2 linked regions of the Aliamphritea hakodatensis genome follow. The protein of the gene in region 1 interacts with the protein of each later gene in a pairwise test. Links are inferred from orthologs where the notes say so. Each region holds a gene or a part of one and is shown on either strand. Other genes may lie near its edges.

Region 1 (7,217 bases):
TCCGGAGGGACGTTTTACCGTTCAGCACGTGGCAGGAATGCGTTCGCTTCCCACAGGTCGTAGCCCTGACGGAAAGTACTCATATCTGTCCAGACCTTGTTGAAGAATGCGTCGCCGGCCGTTTTCTCAGCAACGACTTCTTGCCACTTTTCGTTGAAAGTATTCAGCATGTCATCGCTCCAGTAACGGATGTTTACACCGTTTTCCTGTGCTTTAGCCATGACTTCAAACTGCATGGACTCACCTTCAGCAATGGCGTTGGTCATGGATGCTTTACAGGTGTTTTCAACAATTGCCTGCTGGCCTTCTGACATCTTGCCCCAGGCATCTTTGTTCACCAGCAATTCGAATACGGTCGCCTGCTGGTGCCAGCCAGGGAAGTAGTTGTACTTCACAATCTTATGGAAGCCCAAACGCTGATCAATGGCAGGCTGAGAGAATTCAGATGCATCGATTGCACCTTTTTCCAGGGCACCGAAGATTTCGCCGCCCGGTAACTGAGACGTGGACACACCCAGTTTTTCCATCACGGAAGCACCCAGGCCGAAGAAGCGCATGTTCAGACCTTTCAGGTCTTCAGGGCTGTTGATTTCTTTGCTGAACCAGCCGGAGGTTTCCGGTGAAATGATTGCACACGGAATCACTTTTACGTTGTAACCGTTAGTGTCATACATTTCCTGATACAGGTTCATGCCGTTACCGTAATACAGCCACGCCATGTATTCACCGGCTTCAGGGCCGAAAGGCACAGCAGAGAACAGTGCGGCAGCCGGCATCTTACCCTGCCAGTAACCGGCAGTTGCATAACCGGAATTGATCTTGCCGGCAGATACAGCATCAAGAATCTCTTTAGGTGCAACCAGTTTACCCGGCTCGTAAATCTTCATTTTGATAGAGCCATCGCTCATGACTTTCAGCTGTTCAGATACCCATTTGATCGGTGTACCCAGTGCTGGCAGGTGCGAGCCAAATGCGATTGGGGTTTTCAGCAGGACTTTATCTGCTGCCTGTGCGGTGACGGTACCGCAAACAGCGGCGCTCAGTACGGCTGTGCTCAGAATAGACTTTACGAACTTTTTCATGACTTGCCCTCGTTGAGGTTGTTGTTCTTTTTTCTGCCAGAGGCTGAATCTGTGGATATTCTTTTGATGTCTGAAACCTTATTCAGATTATTTCTTGATAAATTGGTCATACCAATTTACCATCAAAAGTGTTGTAACCATAAAGATTCGTGCGGATACTTGTCAATAGCTAATTTTTGCTGAATATGTGCGCTTAAATCTGATTTTGTCGGCAAGTTGCTGTTTTTTTTATGTTTAATTTTGGTCTTACCAATTTGTTTTGTGATCTGCGATTCGACAATGAACTGCTCTGGATCAATGCCTTTTGTACATTAGGGCGGTGGTGATTTTCCGGATCAGACAAACCGGAAGGGGATTGCTAAGATAAAAAAGCAACCATTGGTAGGATGAGCAGGTATACTGCGGTCCGCGGCAGATGATCTCAGCCCGGCCGTTAGGTGATGGTTAGAAAAAAGCACAGTGTGATTGCGGTACGGAGCTGTTAATGCAGTTCCACGGAGAAATATGAATATGGCGTATCAGCGCGTAAAACAGCCAAAAATATCTGATGTCATCATGGGCCAGTTGGAAGAGATGGTGCTTGAAGGCACGCTTAAGCCTGGCCAGCGGTTACCTTCAGAGCGTGAGCTGGCAAAACAGTTCGATGTTTCCCGCCCTTCATTACGGGAAGCGGTTCAGAAACTTTCTGCCAAAGGGGTGCTGATCAGCCGGCAGGGTGGCGGGACCTATGTGTCTGAGGATCTGGGCGGTGCGTTTTCTGATCCTTTACTGGAGCTGTTTAAGACTCATCCGGAAGCGCAGTACGATCTGCTTGAGTTCCGTCATGCGCTGGAAGGGGTCTCTGCTTATTATGCTGCCTTGCGCAGTACCGCTGCGGATAAAGAAAACATTCGCGCCCGTTATAATGCCCTTCAGGAGCATCACGAGAATAAAGCCTTCGATAAAGAAGTGTATGCGGATGTGGATTTCCACCTGGCAATTGCTGAAGCCACACATAATATGGTGCTGTTACATATGATGCGCGCGCTCTTTACGCTATTGCGCCAGCATGTCTGGGATAACCTGCAGGATATTTATCCGAAGCCGGAAATTCGCGGCAAGATACATCAGCAACATTATGTGCTGATGGAAGCCATTCTTGAAGGGGATCCGGAGCGTGCCAGCCAGGCGGCGCATGATCATCTGGCATATGTGGAAGATGCCTTATTACAGCAGGGTAAGGAAGATACCCGCCTTAAGCGGGCTTTACGCCGGGCTGATCTGACCCCGCGCTGATCTGAAACCTCTGAACTTCAAGGTAATTCCCTGATTTGGTGACTTGTCTCAATTGGCACAAGTGACGTTTCTAACTTAAAGCGGGCCTTTTCCGGTGGGCTGTGTACGGTTCATTGCCTGAGCCCCCATCACCTGTAAATATCCTGTCATATACGTTCTGTATAAAAACTACACAGCTTGTTGCCAAGGTAGATTTTTGTAGTCTGACTAGACTTGAAAAGTCATTTTTTGTAGTATTACTACAAAATTTTTACCAACAAACCTTTATACCTCAGTGTGAAAAGTGGATTAAATGCGTCATGCTTAGGTCTGATTGGGTCATTAGTCGTTGTTTTTGCGATGATTCAGGCTGATCGTTACTCTGATTTGTTCTTTTGTAGTTGTTGGTGCCGGTGACCGGATGTCGCCTGTACCGCACCTGACCGTGCGTCGGTAAGCAAATTTTCAGAGCATTCTGGTTTGTTGGTGGTCAACAGCGCTTTATTCGGAAGCTGCCTGCTAATAAAAGATAGAAGTAAGAAAAAGTGGAGAAAGGAAACGTGCAAGACATAATCGATGATATTGATCCAATCGAAACGAATGAATGGCTGGATGCGCTCGAGTCTGTTGCAAAACACGAAGGTGATGAGCGCGCGCGTTATATCCTGAGTAAGCTTGGCGAAAGAGCCTCGGACATGGGGATCGAGTCGGCAAATACGTTAACAACGTCTTATGTAAATACGATTGCCCCTAAAGATGAAGCCCGGATGCCGGGTGATCTGTTTATGGAGCGCCGGATCCGTTCTTTTATCCGCTGGAACGCGATGGCAATGGTCATGCGTGCCAACGACAACGATGAAGGTCTTGGTGGCCACATCTCCAGTTTTTCTTCTTCCGCAACGCTTTATGATATCGGCTTTAACTATTTCTTCCGCGGCTCAGAAGGTGAGCAGGAAGGCGATCTGGTCTTTTTCCAGGGCCATATTGCGCCGGGTATCTACTCCCGTGCTTACCTTGAAGGCCGTCTGACAGAAGAGCAGATGGATAACTACCGCCGCGAAGTGGACGGTGTGGGCCTGTCTTCTTATCCACACCCGTGGCTGATGCCTGACTTCTGGCAGTTCCCGACGGTATCGATGGGTCTTGGCCCGATTCAGGCGATTTATCAGGCACACGTGATGCGTTACCTGTCTGCCCGCAGCCTGATTAACCGTGGTGACCGTAAGGTATGGGCATTCCTGGGTGACGGTGAGTGTGATGAGCCGGAATCTCTGGGGGCAATCGCACTGGCCGGCCGTGAACAGCTGGAAAACCTGGTGTTTGTGGTTAACTGTAACCTGCAGCGTCTGGACGGTCCGGTACGGGGTAACGGTAAGATTGTTCAGGAACTGGAAGGTGTATTCCGCGGTGCTGGGTGGAACGTGATTAAGTGCCTGTGGGGCCGTCACTGGGATCCGCTGTTTGAAAATGATACTTCCGGTTTGCTGAAAAAACGGATGGATGAAGTCTGCGACGGTGAACTGCAGAACTATAAGGCTAACGGTGGTGCGTATACCCGTGAGCATTTCTTCGGTAAGTATCCTGAGCTGCTTGAACTGGTTAAGGATATGTCTGATCAGGACATCATGAATCTGAACCGCGGTGGCCACGATCCGTATAAAGTATTCGCCGCTTACCAGCAGGCGATGAACCATAAAGGTCAGCCGACCGTTATTCTGGCGCAGACTGTAAAAGGATACGGTACCGGTAAATCCGGTCAGGCGAAAAACGATACTCACTCCATGAAGAAAGTGGCCATGGATGACCTGATGGACTTCCGTGACAACCACAATATTCCGCTGACGGATGAGCAGCTGAAAGATGTACCTTATTACCGGCCGTCGAAAGAGTCGCCGGAAATGAAGTATATGATGGACCGCCGTAATAAGCTGGGCGGTGTTTACCCGTCCCGCCGGGCAGATTTTGATGCGTTGGAAATTCCGCCTCTGGATACCTTCTCTTCCCAGCTGAAAGAAAGTGGGAAGCGTGAGATGTCCACTCAGATGACCCTGAACCGGGTGCTGAGCACGTTGGTGAAAGACAAGGCTATCGGCGAGCGTATCGTACCGATCGTGCCGGACGAAGCCCGTACCTTCGGTATGGAAGGTATGTTCCGTCAGTTAGGCATTTATACATCAGAAGGCCAGCGTTATGTGCCTCACGATGCTGATCAGATCATGTTCTATAAAGAATCCAAGACCGGTCAGATTCTGGAAGAAGGTATCAACGAAGCCGGTGCAATGAGTGCATGGATGGCGTGTGCAACGTCATACAGCAATAATAACTGCACCATGATCCCGTTCTACATTTACTACTCGATGTTTGGTTTCCAGCGCATCATGGATCTGGCCTGGGCGGCTGGTGATATGCAGGCCCGCGGTTTCCTGATCGGTGCCACGTCTGGCCGTACAACGCTGAACGGTGAAGGTCTGCAGCATCAGGACGGCCACTCCCACCTGATGGCGCAAATGATTCCGAACTGTGTCTCGTATGACCCGACATTCGGTTACGAGCTGACCGTCATTGTTCAGGACGGCCTTAAGCGCATGTTCCAGGACAAAGAGAACAAGTTCTACTACATCACTACGATGAACGAAAACTATGCCCACCCGGCTATGCCGATTGGTGCTGAAGAAGGCATCGTTAAGGGGATGTATCTGCTGCAGGAAGGCAAGCAGGCAGAGAAGAAAGTACAGCTGATGGGCTGCGGCACGATTCTGCGTGAAGTGATTGCAGCGGCGGACATCCTGCGTGATGAGTTTGGCATTGAAGCGGATATCTGGAGCACCACGTCTATCAACGAGGTGCGTCGCGATGCGCAGGCGGTTGCCCGCTGGAACATGCTGCACCCGGCACAGGAACAGCGTACCAGCTACCTGCAAGAGTGTCTGGCGGACCGTCAGGGCCCTGTGATTGCAGCGACCGATTACATGCGTATGTACCCTGAACAGCTGCGTGAATATATGCCGGGTACTTACCGGGTACTGGGAACTGACGGTTATGGCCGTTCAGATACCCGCAATAAGCTGCGTGAATTCTTTGAAGTAAACCGTCACTACGTGACAATTGCTGCCCTGACAGCACTGGCCGACGATGGTCTGATTGAGCGTTCTGTAATTGCCAGTGCGATGCAGAAGTTTGGCATTAACCCAGAAAAACCAGCCCCTTGGACTGTGTAACCCTGGCCAGACGGAAGCAAAAGAGGAAATGACTGTGAGTACTGTGAATATTACGGTTCCTGATTTAAGTGGTGCGGCTGACGTTGATGTAGTCGAAGTGTTTATTAAAGTCGGCGACAAGGTTGAAGAAGGGGATTCACTGATTGCCCTGGAGACCGATAAAGCTTCAATGGAAGTACCTGCGATGCAATCCGGTGTGGTTGTCTCGGTAGCTGTCAGCGAAGGCGATACCATCAACGAAGGCGACGCATTGTGTGTATTTGAAACGGCGGCAGCGGATGCGCCTGCAGAAGACGTTCCGGTTGTTGCTGAGCCTGTAGCAGAAGCGGCACCGGTGGCAACTGCACCGGCAGTGGCGCCTGCTGCGGCGAGCGAAACCGTTCAGGTTGCTGTACCTGATCTGAGCGGTGCCAGCGATGTAGATGTCGTTGAAGTATTTGTAAAAGCGGGCGACAGTGTATCGGAAGGTGATTCTCTGATCGCGTTGGAAACCGATAAAGCCTCGCTTGAAGTACCAGCTCCGCACAGCGGAACAATTGTCAGCATGGCGATCAGTGAAGGCGGCACTGTAAACGAAGGTGACGCACTGTGTGAAATGCAGATTGCAGGCAGTGCGCCTGTTGCTGAGCCGGTAGCCGAAGCACCGGTTTCTGAAGCCCCTGCTGCTCCGGCGCCTGCTGCTGAAATAGCCCCTGTAGTTGCCGGTGGTGTGGAAGATGTGCTGATTCCGGATCTGAGCGGTGCCACTGATGTGGATGTGGTGGAAGTGCTGGTTAAAGATGGCGACACCGTTGCGGAAGGTGATTCCCTGATCGCGCTGGAAACCGATAAGGCGTCCATGGAAGTACCGGCACCTAAGGCGGGTACTGTTAAATCCATGAAGATTAAAGAGGGTGACCAGGTGAATGCCGGTGACCTGCTGATGAGCCTTGAAGTGGCTGCAAGTGCTGCTCCTGTGGCAGCGGCTGCGCCAGCACCGGCTCCGGCGGCAGCTGCACCGGCTGCTTCAAAGCCTGCCGCGCCCGCTGCACAGCCAGCTCAGACCGTTGATAAAACTGAGCTGGAACAGAAGAATAAATCTGTTCATGCCGGCCCTGCGGTCCGTGCCATTGCCCGTGAATTCGGTGTTGATCTGGCGCTGGTTGCCGGTACCGGTTCGCGTAACCGTATCCTTAAGGAAGATGTTCAGGCCTATGTGAAAGCGTCTCTGAAGAAGCTGAAAGAGCAGCCTGCAGCGGCGGTAAGCGGTGGTTCCGGCATTCCGGCTATTCCGGAAATTGATTTCAGCCAGTTTGGTGAAGTCGAGCTGGAAAAACTGAGCAAAATCAAAAAAGTTACCCGCGATAACATGTCGCGTTGCTGGTTGAATATTCCGCATGTGACTCAGTTCGATAAGGCGGATATTACTGACCTGGAAGCGTTCCGTGCCGGTATGAAGGAAGAAGCTGCCCGTGAAGGGGTTAAGCTGACGCCGCTGCCGTTCATGATTAAAGCGATTGCTATGGCGCTGAAAGCGCATCCTAAGTTTAATGCTTCTCTGCATGCTGATGGCGAACATATTGTGTATAAAAAGTATGTGAACATTGGTATGGCGGTGGATACTCCGAATGGCCTGATGGTACCGGTTATCAAAGATGCGGATAAGAAGAGCATCTATGAGCTG
Region 2 (4,739 bases), 110 kb from region 1 along the record:
TGCTGTTGAATGCCATGAGGAAGTGATTGAAATCTTCCGTGAAGCGGCAGAGCAAGAAAAAGACTGGGCGAACTACCTGTTCAGTGGTGGTTCTATGATCGGTCTGAATGCGCAGATCCTGCGCGATTATATTGAATACATCACCAACGTGCGTATGAAAGCTGTCGGCCTGGAAGAAATCTTTCCGGCAAGCCAGAACCCACTGCCGTGGATGAATGCCTGGTTAGTGAGTGATAACGTACAGGTTGCGCCACAGGAAGCTGAAATCAGTTCCTATCTGGTGGGGGCAATTGATAATGAAGTTGATGAAAGCGACTTTGATGATTTTGATCTTTGATCTTTGAGGGCTGATTCATGAGTGGTATTCCAAGGATTAAGGTCAATCACCACGGTACGTTCTACTACCAGTATGAGTTCTCACTACTGGATGCTCTGGAGGCGCAGGAGATTCCTGCGCCCTATAATTGCCGCGGTGGCTATTGCGGTACCTGTAAAGTCAGGCTGATCGACGGTGAGGTTGAACAGGTACAGGATGCGCTGTTTGATACCGTGGGTGACGAAATCCTGACCTGCTGCTGTAAGCCTGTCGGACATATAGAAATCGAACTTCCGGAAGACTGATTCTCAGTTTTCCACAACACTTCCTCTTGCTTGTTTTTTTGCTGCCTCTGCCGTACAGCGGCGGAAAAATTCCTGTGCTGTTATTGTCTGAAACTTAAAAATTGTTTCATTGATGTAAATAATCGTTAACAGTTTTGTTTGAATTTTGTGTTGTGGTTTTTTAGGGCGGTACAGTATCTGACCCGGTTTTACGCACCAGGTAGCGTCATACCGTTGCCTGGAAGGTTTCTCTGCCGAAGGGGTGTTGCTGAGTCTGTGGAGGTTTGGCTGTGTTCCTCAAAAACAATGTTTGAGTAGCCTGGCAGAATACAGTTAAAAGCGTTTTTAATGCCTGTCTGGCATGAAAATTGGTTGTTATTTAATCAGCCTAATAACCCTCCTTTGTTGATTGAAAAATTTAAAGTCCACAGCTGCTTGTCAAGGTTTTTTTTCTTGAATAACTGTTTAGTAATATTTTAATTGTAACGCTTGTTTCTTTGTAAGTTATTGAATTTATTATAGTTAATAGTTTTGTGTTAAATGTGACCGATCTGTAACAAAGCCCGTAGTTATGCGGCTTTCAGGCGGGTGTCCAATAGTTGTAAACAGTTTTATCCACAGAAAGTGGGGGTAACTTTCAGTGGCATTTCAGACTGATTTTAGGTCTGTTATGTATGCATGATTTTGCCTGTGATGTCGGGGAGCCTGGCTGAGAAAGGAAGGCGGGTCTGACTCCTCTGACGGCCGGGTGGTGGGAGCGGAGAATAGGTGCTGGCTGAAACGCCACCCCTGAAAAAGATGTGTTTGTTCAGGCTGTGGCGAGTGCGGGGCAGTTTATAGCAGGCAGGCTGCCGGATTGTTAACCCTTGTTCAGAGTTCTGTTTTATCTTTGAATTCACACAGGTCTTCAATCATGCAGCTGTTGCATTTGGGCTTGCGGGCGGTGCAGACATAGCGGCCGTGGAGAATGAGCCAGTGGTGGGCGTCCATCAGGAATTCCTTCGGTACGAACTTCAGCAGCTTTTGCTCGACTTCATTTACATTCTTGCCAGGGGCGATTTTAGTGCGGTTAGAGACGCGAAAGATGTGTGTGTCCACTGCCATCGCGATCTGTCTGAAGGCGGTGTTAAGCACCACGTTAGCGGTCTTGCGGCCGACGCCCGGCAGGGCTTCCAGATCTTCACGGTTTTCCGGCACAACAGAGTTGTGCTTATCGATCAGGATTTTGCAGGCCTTGATGACGTTTTCAGCTTTGGAGTTATACAGCCCGATAGTTTTGATGTATTCCTTAAGGCCGTCGACCCCCAGTGCATAGATGGCTTCAGGGGTATTGGCAACGGGAAACAGTTTCCGGGTGGCTTTGTTGACGCTGACATCCGTCGCTTGTGCTGACAGTGCAACGGCCACCAGAAGTTCGAACGGATCGCTGAATTCCAGTTCAGTAACCGGGTTGGGGTTGTCGGCGCGAAGACGGGTGAAGATTTCCTGGCGTTTGGTTTTATTCATTATTCTGGCTTTATTATGTGGCTCGTGGCGCTTGTTTTAATAGGCTTTGTCTTAATGGCTCTTATCTTAATGGCCGCAGACATGTAATTGAAGGGCGTAAAGAGGCTGTTTTCAGGTAAGGCGGTTAAACCGTGGATAAAAAAATACCGGCGGTAAGCCGGTATTTTCAGATTTGTATATTCTGTTATCAGAATCAGCTGATGTTACCTGTGATACGCGCCCGTTTAGGGCCTTCTGACGGTGCTTTCGGCTGTTGCTTGCGGCGTTCTTCCAGGCGCTGATCAATGATGTTCTTGGCGGCGACAATCAGTCCCATGCCAACAAAGGCACCCGGTGGCAAAATTGCAAACAGGAAGCCGCTGTAGTCATCAACCAGGGTGATTTTCCAGCTTTCAGCGGCCGGGCCGAACAGCAGATTCATATCAGCAAACAGGGTACCCAGGCCAAGAATTTCCCGCATTGCCCCCAGCAGTACCAGCACCAGGGTAAAGCCCAGTCCCATCATCACGCCGTCCAGCAGTGAAGCGCCTACCGGGTTTTTACAGGCAAATGCGTCCGCCCGTCCCATGATGGCGCAGTTGGTTACGATCAGGGGGATGAAGATGCCGAGTATGGTGTACAGCTCATAGGTGAACGCCTGCATCAGAAGTTCGATACAGGTTACAAAAGAGGCAATCACCATCACGAATACCGGCAGGCGGACAGAGTCCGGTACAAAGTGCCGGAACATGGAGATTGTCAGGTTTGAGCCTATCAGTACCAGGATACTGGCAATGCCCAGCCCCAGTGCGTTAACAACGGTGCCGGTGACCGCCAGCAGGGGGCACAGGCCCAGCAGCTGAACCAGCGCCGGGTTGTTCGTCCAGAGGCCGTCTAAAGTGATTTTCTGGTAATCGGTCGCCATTATTCTGCTCCCGTAGTTTCAGTCATCGTTTTCTGGTGATCCTGTGGTTGGGGGTCATCCAGTAACGCGGTTTTGTTTTCGCGGAAATAGCGTACAGCCGCTTTGGTGGCGTTAACAATCGCCCGCGGGGTAATCGTCGCACCGGTGAACTGGTCGAAGCGGCCGCCATCTTTCTTGACTGCCCATTCGGTATCATCTTCACCGTCATAATGCTGGCCGTTGAAGCTTAAGATCCAGTCAGACTTTTTCAGTTCAACTTTATCGCCAAGTCCGGGGGTTTCTTTGTGAGCCAGTACCCGAACGCCTGCCAGGCTGTCATCCCGGTTGATGCCGACAATCAGGGAGATTGCCCCGGTATAGCCGTCGGGCGCAACTACCGGCATGATAACAGTTTCGACCAGACCGTTGCGCCGGGCCCGGAAAACCGTTGCTTCATTTGCACCGGTCAGTGCGGGCTTGCTGATGGTCAGTGTGTCATTAAGCAGATCATTGTCGATGCTGGTGCGCGGGACGATCTCATACAGCGCTTTTGCCTGCTGTGCTTCAATGTTGTCAGCAATGCGCTGTTCAGTGGATATCTGCGTCAGGGCAATGGCACCGGCGGTGACGACTGCAAAGATACCGAGGCCGGCAGCACTGTTGCGGATAGCGTTGAGCATTTCCATTAGCTATTCCCCTTCATGCCACGTTTGGCTTTTGCATGCCCGTAAGTGCGTGGCTGGGTGTACTGATCAATAAAAGGTGCGCTCAGGTTCATCAGCAGAACAGCGAAGGCGACGGCGTCGGGATAGTTGCCCCAGCTGCGGATAATAAAGATCATCAGGCCGATACCGGCGGCAAACCAGAGCTTGCCTTTGTTACTGGTACAGGAAGTAACCGGGTCCGTGATGATGAAGAACGCCGCCAGCATGGTTGCACCTGTGGTCAGGTGAAAGAACGGGTCGGGGTAGTTATCCGGATCAATCAGGAAGAACAGGGTGGATACCAGTGCCAGTGTGCCAAGCATTGCGACCGGCGCATGCCAGGTGAAAATCTTGCGGTACAGCAGGAATATGCCGCCCATGACATAGGCCGCACTGACAGCGTGCCAGGCACCGATCCCATCGGCCAGCAGTTCGCTCTGATTCCACATTTCTTCGGTAGTGAAGCCGCCTTTGTGCTTCATAACATCCAGTGGTGTGGCCATGGAAAACGCATCATAGAGCGCTGGCTGAATGCCGGCAAAAATGAATTGCAGGGAATCTGTCAGGCTGATGATGTTCCAGCCTTCACCGACCATGACAAACGGAGCGCTCCAACTGGTCATCGGGACCGGGAAGGACACCAGAAGCAGCGCATAGGCTGCCATCGCCGGATTAAACGGGTTGCTGCCCATGCCGCCATACATATGCTTGGCGATAGCAATGGCGAACAGAATGCCGACAAACATCACCCACCATGGAGCAAACGGCGGTATAGCCAGCCCCAGCAGCACAGCGGTAACGACGGCGCTGTAATCCTGCAGGTAAAAGCTGACCGGCCGCTTGCGCAGTTTAATGATGGCGGCTTCAAAGCCAACGGCCAGCAGGCAGCCCCAGAGAATCTGAATCAGGGTGCCCCAGCCGAAAAAGAATGTCATGGCGGCCATTCCCGGGAGTGTCGCCAGGATAACTGTACGCATGACATCACCGGTGTTACCCGGCCGGTGCGTATGAGGAGATGTAATTCTTATTAAAGCCATAATGGTTAC

What was found.
Region 2: the proteins of aceE (region 1) and nth interact in binary tests that used the Escherichia coli proteins (3 or more experiments, as listed by UniProt). The link is inferred for Aliamphritea hakodatensis from one-to-one orthologs.

What each region holds. Positions count from the first base shown.
Region 1 is NZ_AP025281.1:1,392,551-1,399,767, forward strand. The notes cover bases 2,563-5,754. They hold aceE (pyruvate dehydrogenase (acetyl-transferring), homodimeric type), read left to right. Parts: upstream 2,563-2,896; coding sequence 2,897-5,554; downstream 5,555-5,754. Other genes in these bases: aceF (dihydrolipoyllysine-residue acetyltransferase), read left to right, coding at 5,589-5,754. Outside these bases: PCI15_RS06340 (TRAP transporter substrate-binding protein), read right to left, coding at 15-1,082; pyruvate dehydrogenase complex transcriptional repressor PdhR, read left to right, coding at 1,593-2,357; more of aceF, read left to right, coding at 5,755-7,217. UniProt on the Escherichia coli protein: Component of the pyruvate dehydrogenase (PDH) complex, that catalyzes the overall conversion of pyruvate to acetyl-CoA and CO(2).
Region 2 is NZ_AP025281.1:1,504,253-1,508,991, forward strand. The notes cover bases 289-3,275. They hold nth (endonuclease III), read right to left. Parts: upstream 2,107-3,275; coding sequence 1,471-2,106; downstream 289-1,470. Other genes in these bases: nrdB (class Ia ribonucleoside-diphosphate reductase subunit beta), read left to right, coding at 289-337; yfaE (class I ribonucleotide reductase maintenance protein YfaE), read left to right, coding at 355-621; PCI15_RS06865 (electron transport complex subunit E), read right to left, coding at 2,300-3,010; rsxG (electron transport complex subunit RsxG), read right to left, coding at 3,010-3,275. Outside these bases: more of nrdB, read left to right, coding at 1-288; more of rsxG, read right to left, coding at 3,276-3,675; electron transport complex subunit RsxD, read right to left, coding at 3,675-4,730; electron transport complex subunit RsxC, read right to left, coding at 4,736-4,739. UniProt on the Escherichia coli protein: DNA repair enzyme that has both DNA N-glycosylase activity and AP-lyase activity. The DNA N-glycosylase activity releases various damaged pyrimidines from DNA by cleaving the N-glycosidic bond, leaving an AP (apurinic/apyrimidinic) site.